Regions from separate parts of the Paenibacillus sp. FSL H7-0716 genome, predicted to be linked through region 2. Evidence: riboswitches for the same ligand, from Rfam matches in the RefSeq annotation. Region 2 holds a riboswitch; each other region holds the start of a gene.

Region 1 (3,279 bases), on a different contig from region 2:
CTTCGGCAGTCCTGCAGTGCTCCGATCTTCTTGTGCGGCACGAGTGAAACCTTCCACGACAGGATTGACGAATTCCAAGTGACTTGGGTTATTCGCTAGTGTTATTCTTGTGCGTACGGTTTCTCCTTCACGGACAGCACGGTCTGCACCGAGATGGTATTTCACATCACCTGTCCAGCCATAGTTAATGCCTGTAGAGCCTTCGGAAGGGAAAAGCTCCTTGTTCGGAGAATGATGAAACTCTGAAAATATGATATCATAAGGTTTGCCCAAAATATGTGCAAGAACGTTGAGGCGGCCGCGATGCGCCATGCCCATCAAAATATGCTCCGCACCGTCATGTGCAGCAGCACGTACGATTTCATCTAACATCGGTACAAGAGCATCATTGCCTTCAAGACTGAAACGCTTCTGACCTACAAAAGTCTTGTGGAGGAAGGTTTCAAATTGCTCTACCTGAATCAGGCGGTTCAGGAGCTCTTTGCGTTCTGTATTATTTAGGGGTGCTGGTGAGCTGGTGGATTCTGCCTGTCTATTTAGCCATTGCAGTTCTTTTTCTTCATGCACATGCCCGAACTCATAGGCGATGGTCTTGGTGTATGCCTGACGCATACGTTGCACGGCATCCCATCCGGTATGCACATCATTCGGCGCATTTTCCCATATAAGCGTTGCAGGCAGTGCGATCAGGTCTTCGCGGGTCAGCCCATAGGTTTCAAGCTCAAGATATTTTGCCATGGGATTCTGATCGCGTACCAGCGGATCAATTTCAGCGGCCATATGGCCATATATACGAATATTGGCGATTAGCTTGGAAGCTCTTACTGCTTTTCTAAGCCATTCGGTGTCTCCCGAGATGCGCGGCTGAGGAGCCGGTTCGCTATCTGGAGTTAGGGGAGGAGGTCCCGAATTTGTAAAAAGCTCGCGATAATTATTTTCTACGGTGGAGGGATCTTTCACAAACTGTTCATATCTTTCTTGAATGTAGCCTAAATTGGGTCCGTAATACTTACTCCAAATGGATTCGTTATAGGGCTCTTTGGCTGCCATGAATACATCCTCCTTAACGGATGAACTCCATACGTGACATTTTGTGTCAACGCTTACTGGAGCTGTGATGATTGCGGTTTCATTTCTCATCTTATTGTGCTACTTTCAGCCACTGTAATCAATTCATTCTTTCGTCCAATACGTTCGCAAAATGGTATGGGTTAGCTTGTTCTAATGAAAAGAAGGGTGTTTCTTCTCATTACCCATTCTAAAGGCCTATTAAAATGATTCTATTATCCTTATTTTTAACTATTAGGTCAGTAAATATTTATTTTGCTAGTACAATTTATTTTATGTAACGGACGAGTATCGTGATAATCGGACAAGATCTTTGAAAAAAAATCTTTTATTTTTCGTTTTAAAAATAAAAAGTAACCAGGAATCGACACACTTTTCCGCTTTCTTTTTGTATAATGTTATTGCAGATAGTAATTTTATAGTTTTTTAAGTAGATCCTTTCGTGAAAAGGGTCCAGTAAAAGGTAAACTTGCCGAAAGGCAGGGGCACAAAGTCGCGGGTCTAAGGTAGAGATACTATGACAGCCGGATTGCCTGGGGACGTAAAATCTTAGGGGGAGATTTTTTGGAAAAGTCCAACCAGGGTAGCAACAGAGAACAGCAGTTTATTGATCTGGATCAAGAGTGGGTACATTTATTATTAGCAGCTAAGAAGGCTGGCATTAAGGCAGATGAAATCCGCCAGTTCTTTCATGAGAAAACTGTGCAGATCGTGCAGTAATACATTAGAGGGGTTACATATCGAAAAAGGGCACAGCGGTTCTTCGCTGTGTCCTTTTTCGATATGATTTAGTAGAAGAGAGGATCGTACCAGATTGGTAGGAAGTATTAATCCTTTTGATCGAGCTTCCATTTCTGATAGTCCAGAAATTCTTTGAATTCGCGTTTGCTAATGCCTGAGTCCATAGCTTCCTGCACCAATCGGAACCATTCCGAATCTAAATGTGATTCCTCTGCATCATTGGGTTCTCCATAGAGTAGGGCATGAATGGATACCTGAAGCGCATCAGCGATCTTTTGGATAAACTGGATGGATGGATTGGATTGGATGTTTCTCTCCACGTTGCTAAGATACGACTTAGCCACATCTGCTCTGTCCGCAAGCTCAGATAGGGAGAAACCCTTGTCTAGGCGGAGCTGCTGGATACGTTGGCCCATATTCTGTGGCACTATGCTGACGCCCCTCCGTAATTTTTGTTATTAGTATAGCAAATATCAATAAATCGGACAAAGTTTATTGTAAAGAGAAGAGCAGCAATCTGCTTATCCGTGGCCGGATTCAGGATCTGCTGCTCTTCGAGTATTTTATTAAATTACTTTATTGATCTTAGTAGTCTTTTTTCGCGCCTTGTTTAGCTACGAAATCCCAAGTCAGTGTCAAGCTATCGCCTTGGAAAATATTTTGATCTTGGTTATTTTCAACAAATTCGAATTGGACGGAGAAGCTGTCATTAGTACCGGCTTTAATACCGGATGCTTCGGTAAAGAGTTGATCCCAACCTGTATTTTTTACGAGATCGGGATGCTGACTTTTTAAAGCAGCAAGTGTAGTCTCATAAACTACATTTTCAGGAGAGACGATAGGTACTCCTTTATCATTATTTCTAAGGAATTTAACTTTAATGAACTCGGCTAAATCAAGGTAGTTATCTCCTTTAGCATCCGTGATTTGAGTCGATGTATTCAGAATGATAGATCCGATATCGAGCGAACCATCGTTTTTCAATTTGAAGGATTTAGTTACAGTATCACCTGGTTTCAGGTTAGGAATATTAACGATGACAGAAGGGTCAGAGTTCAGATCGAGTGTACCCGCTGCGAATGTAGCTGTGCTTTGCGCAGTGTCGCTAAAGTATGCGAAGGTTCCTCCGCCGATTAATGATAAACCCAGTGCTGCAGATGCTACGCCAAGACCCAATGTTTTCTTGATACCCATAATAAAATTCCTCCTCAAATTTGTGTTGAATTTTTATAAAATTTATATATTGTATCTTCCGGTTCGTAAGCGGAAGTGGACAATCAACTTAGGGCTGTGTTTCTGTTGGGGACGGTGAGGCTGGCAGTAGGGCAGCATTTTTCTTTTCTAATGCAGCTACAGCCTTCCAAGAGGTATATAGAGCATAGAGCAGAAGCATCAAGCCAGGCACGATCATGAGGACTACACTTCCAGCTTTGGAAACCGCGAAATTCATAGCGTAACCGACATAGGGTA
Region 2 (3,279 bases):
TTAGGTTTGCCGCAGCCATATATCGCCACTTCATGCAGCGCTTTTGTCAATCCCGGAATGTGTGTAAGCTCTGTTTGTGCATATTCCAGCCGTGCTTTCCAATCCGTGTACGCGATCAACCAATTCTCAACTTTTTCATAAGGGGTTATCTGTTCAGCTAACAACATAAGCCGCTCCCCCGTTTCCTATCCGACTATCCAGACATAATCCACACTCCGTTTCTTTTCGACACATGTCGATCATCCTTTCATCCATCATTTTGGGACAACCCAAACGGCGAATGAGAATCAAGAACCACATTGGACTTGTCCCGTTCTCCACATGACAGACAACTATCCCATGCTTCATCTTTTAGTTGCTTTTGCCACAAATCCCTCCTATTCATAGTGGGCCATTTCTATCAATTCCTATCCCACCTTATACCTAATTTTATCAATTTTCGATACCATCCGGCAGGATGATTTTTTAGTCACCCTAATGCTTTAGAACCTTGTCGAAATAAATCGAAAATCGTCACCGGGTATCGTGCTCCTTATTGTCCGAGTGTTTCTCTAGTCCAAGTCGTTTTGCCTTTACTGCTGCTTCTTTAATGGATTTCGTACCGAGCTTTCTACTAATATGACGAACATGCGTCTTCATTGTATTAGGTGAAATACCCATCAACTGAATCAACTTGGATTTGGAATGGCCCCAAGCGATTAATTGCAGCACTTCCTTTTCAGTCACGGTCAGCTTACAGCAAAGTTCCTTACGCTTCAACCGGGTGAGTTCCTCGCGAAGTACCTTCGATGCTATCGGATGTAACGAGGAGCTACGGTGATACGCTTCCCGAATTGCGATGATGATGTCGCCCGTATAGGTTTTACTTATAAAGTTTACCGCTCCGACTGTTATTGCTTCGACAACAACTTCGGGGTCTGTACTTGAGGCCACGATAATAATTGGAATATCTTTTTTTGCAAGAATGTCCTTGGAAGCATCTAGCCCATCGTGCCCGGACGACCCAAGTGTTGTATTCACCACCACAACATCCACGTCCAACTGTAAACTAGCTCGCAGCGCCTCTTCTTTTGTAACGGAAATGTTAATGAGATGAATATCCGTCGCTTTTGCGAGCAAACCAGTAAAGCGACGGCACCATTCCCTGTCGTTGTCAGCTAGCACAACTTTTATATTCGCTTTACCAGCCATCGTAGACAATTTCGAATGAAATTCTGCTTGGATATCTTATTCCCCTCCAATCCTCCAAATAACAAAAACACGACCCCATAGGCCGTGTTTGGCAAATTGGGTAACCCGGCGGTCATCACTTGAACAGTGAGAAGATCCGTGGCTTTGCGTCACTGCCTTTCGGTCAGCTTTGCCTCTTCCAGTATGAATTTAGTCGACGATTTATCCTGCTACACATAAATATGAATTTGAATTCGTATGGATACTCAAAACTTTCGTCCTTAAGAGTACCTTTGGATCAGCCCGTTAGTTTCTATTAAATGATTTTCCTCTAAAAAGTGTTGGACACTCTCATTAAATCGTTGTGGCTGACACAAATTGCTAGGATCATAAGAGTCCTCAATAACTTCAAAGCGTACATTAGCAAGCAACTTCGCGGTCTCCTTCATATGCCTAACTCCTGTAAGTGTATTTGCTCCTACAATACACAACACGGGCACTTCAATCAGGGGAAGAAAATGGGTATAGTCAATCCTACTGACAGCTATCCTCTGTTTATGCAATTCTCTGGATCTTTTTTCCAGAATCCCTTTTCTTATCGCACGGTAAGCCAAGTCCCACCTGTAATACATAATCTTAAGTGAGCGTATAAAGAATTCACCAGGCAAGTAGTAGGATAGCCAACCGACGGCAGTTATCGCATATAACATTTTTCCCGGAATGGTTGTCATGACATTTTTACTAAAGCTATCAGATATGATGATTGCACTTACTTGATCCGGAAATAATTGCGAGAATTTTTGGGCCAATACACCGCCATACGAAACGCCAACGAGTACAGCTCGTTTAATACCCAAATAAGCAAGCAGTATGCTGAGATCTTCACATTGGGTTTCAATGATGCTATCATTAGGAACCATTAATTTCCCCGATTGTCCGTTTCCCCTTAGATCAACAAGTACAATTTTACATGATCTCTTGAAAAATTCTATCTGAGGCCCAAACATCTCGTGAGTTAATCCAAAACCATGAATAAAAATAAGGGGAGTTCCTCTACCATAAACTTCAAAGTACAGTGAAGTCCCGTTCACATTCCAGAGTGGCAATATTCCCAACTCCTTATCTATCAAGATCCTCAATGATAGGTTACTCTTTCACTGATAAACTCTCGACAATAGCGCAAATATGTTTTGATCGTTCCAACATCCATATTTAATATTTTACTTACATCTCCCAGTGAAAAGCGGTGACAATAAAAAAGAATAACAACCATCCTATGTTTTTCTGGTAAAGCATCAATGGCTTGATTCACTTGTTGCTGTGTGCCTGTTAAGCATCCTGTTTCACAAGCTGCTTCCGTCTGTGTCCAAGCTTCTTTCTGCTTCCGCAGTCGTTGCAAGCATGAATTCATAGCAACCTTAAATATCCAGATTTTTAGATGATTACAAAGATCGACATTATTGAGATTTTGATACACAAGAATAAAAGTTTCGGCCACAACCTCTTCCGCATCATGCCCACTTTTTAACATACGAGAAGCCACGTCATATATTTTATCTTTGTACATGTTAACCAATTCCACAAATGCATTAAGATTTCCGCCGCTAGCTAGTATAACAAGTCGTCCTTCGAGTGAATACACATCTCACTCCTCCCCAAAAGTACCTATTGCGTAATCCTTCGTTTTGATTAAGGCAAACCTCAGATAACATATAGAACGCTACGTTTCTTCCAGTTGAATGAGAGGATCAAAATCGGCCACGATCAACACATCCATATGACGCCCATGACGCAAAATCGGCCTAATCACTGGTGGTTTCCATATTTTTTCCCACAAGATCCGCTTGGATTGTCCGATAATTATTTGTGTACTTTGAATATCGTTAGCTTTGTTCAGCAACATATATGGAATTTGCCTCCGATTCCGGGCAAACAGCATTATGAACCTGCCGCCCAACCGCGCTGTCAAGTCTTCCAACACTTTGATGCGCTTTTTCAACTCATCAGCAACCACAGCATGATCGTGAACATACGTTACAACCCAGTCAGCCTTTAAACGATAAGCGATTCGAAACCCTCGCCTGATTAATCGCTCGGCGTTGGAACTGG
Region 3 (3,279 bases), on a different contig from region 2:
AAAAAATGAGATTCCGAGCTTCAAACCTGTAGTCCTTTTTATCATCCTTTAATGTATCAGGTGTCTCATATACTCCAATGAGTTTCTGGCTTTCAGGATCGTATTCTAAATAACCGTATACCTTTGCCTTGGCACCGGATTCACTAGTCATGAGGTTTTCCTCTGTAGCAAATCCAGTATATTGGGATAGATCAGAGTTAGTATCAAGTGATAACAGCATTTTCATTTTTTCTCCATCAGTTACAACACCGTTCAAATTCATTGTTACTCCTGAACTGGAAGTTTGAAGATTATACTGTTGACCGATGCCGTTATTTAATGCATTGCTCACACTTCGACCACCAATTTTATCCCAATTAATCGTCATACTAGCGAATACAGGAATGGCTACAAGTAAGAGGCAAGAGAAGACAATACTGATAGGAACAACCTTTTTATTAGACCTAGGAGTATTCTGGGAGGCATACAGATTTCTTTGACGTTTATATGCTTCTTGTTCTATGGCAGTCCACATCAAATCATAATCCGGTCGGGGAATATGTTTATCTTTTTCAAGATAGAGACTCATTACTATTCAGCTCCTTTAGTTGGGTTCCACCCATTCTATTTAGTATTTTAAGTCCCTTGTTCAGTCTGGATTTTACAGTTCCTTCGGGTATGCTCATAACTTTAGAGATCTCGGGTACAGTCAATTCGTTGATAAAACGAAGGACTACTACCATTCTGATTTTGTCGGGAAGCTGACTGTATAACCCTTGTAATTCTTTTTTAGTTTCTTGTCGATCCAAACGTTTTTCTACAGGGTTTGATTCCTCAGACCTGGATAGTAAATAATTACGTACTTCTTTCATCCACCCCTTCTTACGCCTTTTGATCACACTGTTGCACTCATTTGAAGCAATTCGTAAAATCCAAGATTTCAAGTTTCTTACCTTCGACTTATCCGCTAAGATAACTTTTACAAATACCTCTTGGGAAATATCCTCCGCATCTGCCTGATTTTTCATTAAGTAGTAACAAAAATAATATACTTGTTCTTTATAGAGCTCGAAAATTTCCCGGTCACTCATTTTGCTGCACCCCCTGTCTTTGCTGTTCTCATTAATAAGACTTATAAGCGTATGTAATCGTTCATTTTTCATTTTGATTGTAGTATTTCTTCTGAGTATCATAGCGAATTCGAATGGAAGATAAGTCGTTTACAGGTAATTATAACCATGATAAAATTAGCGGTGGGACATGCGTCCGTAATCTAATTAAAACTAATTGAATGTCCGCGTTAAAGGTAAAATCATCGAAAGATGATGACACAAAGCCATGGGTCTAAAGCCTTTCGACAGAAGGAAATGATCGCCAGGCCGCCATAGGGATGTCTTATGAAGCATAAAGGATTGCTCTAAGAATATGTAGTCTATTTTGAGCTCTTTTATTATTTCGACCTATACGGCGTTACATTATCGCAAGGGGCCGAAAGGGGAAGTACATGAACAGTTTTTTCAAAACAATAGGTACTAGTTTGGCAGTAGGTGCTTTATTGCTGTCCGGAACGATCGGATGGATGTCTAATCCTGGAGTCGTGTCTGCAGCTACAACATCAGCAGTAACTGCGGATCAAATGATCAGCAAAGTAACAGCAGCCTCCAAAGCAATAAAGAATTTCCATCTGGATGTGACCAAAAAACAGGATATTCAAAGCGGCGGGGTGCGTGTCAGCAACACCAACACTCTGAAGCTGGATATCAGCCGTCTGCCGAATTTTGCCGCAGCAGGCACTGTCGCTAGCAGTCTTTTAGAAACATCTTACAGCTTGTATGCTAACGATAAGGAGTTTTACTATCTTGTAGATGGAAGTGAGCTTATCGATGAATCTGAAGACGATTCTTCAGGTTACGACGATGACGGGGAGCCGATCGATCCTGATGCACAGTATTGGCTTGGACTGGAGAAAACGGAATGGGAGTCCTTTTACTCTAAAGGCCAATACGATCCTGTTTCAATGCTTGATTCGGTAAAAAGTTATAAAAAATCCATGAAAGTCAGCACTGCTGGCGCACAAACGGTCTTACAATTCACGGTAACCGATCCGACAGCAGCTAAGGGGATAATCAAACTCTATGACCAGGAGAACCTCTGGGATGGTGAGACAGTTCAACCCAAAAGTGTAACGTGGAAATTATTCGTCAATACTAAGACCTGGCAAACAGAAAAGCTGACAGTCGATCTGAGTTATGTGTTGGTAAGTGATGGAGCAAAAGATACATACACCACGAAAATCGAAGCTAAATATTCCAAGAATAATAAAGGTACAGCCATTGTAAAACCGGCTGAACTAGAATAATAAAGACGATTCATATCGAGCAAAAAGCGCTGTTCCGCTGAACAGCGCTTTTTGCTGTATTCAACAGCAGTTCTTTATTAGTTGACAAGAATAAATCATTGCTGTAATTTATATGTATGCGCATGTATATAATATTCTGTTTAAATATAATTTAATGAAAGTTGGGAAAAAGATGATAGCACTAGACACAGCATTAACTTTTCGCAGAGGACTGACACTAAAAAACCGAGTGGTTATGGCTCCAATGACCACACGAATGAGCTTTTATGACGGTGTAGTAACACAAGATGAATTGAAATACTATTCGCTAAGAACGGGCGAAGTAGGTGCGGTCATCACTGCGGCAGCAAATGTACAAGAGGGTGGAAAAGGATGGGAAGGTGAACTTAGTGTTTCCTCCGATGAATTTATTCCTAGCCTTAGCCGATTAGCATCTACTATTAAACGAAATGGAACAAAAGCTATTTTACAATTATTCCATGCAGGAAGAATGACAGATTCAAAAATATTGCGTGGCGTACAACCCGTTTCCTCCAGCGCCATTGCTGCCGAACGTCCGAATGCAGAAATTCCAAGAGCATTAACAGAAGATGAAATTTTCGGTGTAATTGAGGATTTTAAAAAAGCGACTCAACGTGCTATTCAAGCTGGATTCGATGGGGTAGAAATTCATGGAGCAAACACATATTTAATCCAACAATTCTTCTCTCCACACTCCAACCGTCGTGAAGATCAATGGGGCGGAAGCTTAGAGAAAAGATTTAATTTCATTAACCAATTAGTGGATGCAGTTATTGCTGTCGTTGACAATTCAAAGGTTAAGGATTTTATTGTCGGTTATCGTTTTTCTCCAGAAGAATATGAAGAGCCTGGCATTAAAATCACAGACACCCTTTATCTTATTGATAAATTAGCTGATAAAAAGCTGGATTATCTGCATA

What was found. Region 2 has a riboswitch for cyclic di-GMP ahead of MHH60_RS28325 (response regulator transcription factor). Riboswitches for the same ligand answer to the same signal wherever they lie in the genome.
Region 1: another riboswitch for cyclic di-GMP. It lies ahead of MHH60_RS11830 (anti-repressor SinI family protein); the one in region 2 lies ahead of MHH60_RS28325 (response regulator transcription factor).
Region 3: another riboswitch for cyclic di-GMP. It lies ahead of MHH60_RS21780 (DUF6612 family protein); the one in region 2 lies ahead of MHH60_RS28325 (response regulator transcription factor).

Annotation. Positions count from the first base shown of each region.
Region 1 covers NZ_JBBODA010000007.1:120,363-123,641, reverse strand. The annotation lists gene MHH60_RS11835 (2-oxoglutarate dehydrogenase E1 component) at 1-1,050, opposite strand, end outside; cyclic di-GMP riboswitch class I at 1,521-1,605, shown strand; gene MHH60_RS11830 (anti-repressor SinI family protein) at 1,633-1,788, shown strand; gene MHH60_RS11825 (helix-turn-helix domain-containing protein) at 1,896-2,225, opposite strand; gene MHH60_RS11820 (TasA family protein) at 2,395-3,003, opposite strand; gene sipW (signal peptidase I SipW) at 3,092-3,279, opposite strand, start outside.
Region 2 covers NZ_JBBODA010000037.1:21,962-25,240, forward strand. The annotation lists gene MHH60_RS28315 (hypothetical protein) at 1-167, opposite strand, end outside; gene MHH60_RS28320 (hypothetical protein) at 154-348, opposite strand; gene MHH60_RS28325 (response regulator transcription factor) at 514-1,191, opposite strand; cyclic di-GMP riboswitch class I at 1,288-1,375, opposite strand; gene MHH60_RS28330 (alpha/beta fold hydrolase) at 1,452-2,261, opposite strand; gene MHH60_RS28335 (sigma-70 family RNA polymerase sigma factor) at 2,306-2,812, opposite strand; gene MHH60_RS28340 (histidine kinase) at 2,891-3,279, opposite strand, start outside.
Region 3 covers NZ_JBBODA010000019.1:91,892-95,170, forward strand. The annotation lists gene MHH60_RS21770 (DUF4179 domain-containing protein) at 1-568, opposite strand, end outside; gene MHH60_RS21775 (RNA polymerase sigma factor) at 552-1,070, opposite strand; cyclic di-GMP riboswitch class I at 1,275-1,366, shown strand; gene MHH60_RS21780 (DUF6612 family protein) at 1,484-2,338, shown strand; gene MHH60_RS21785 (NADH-dependent flavin oxidoreductase) at 2,451-3,279, shown strand, end outside.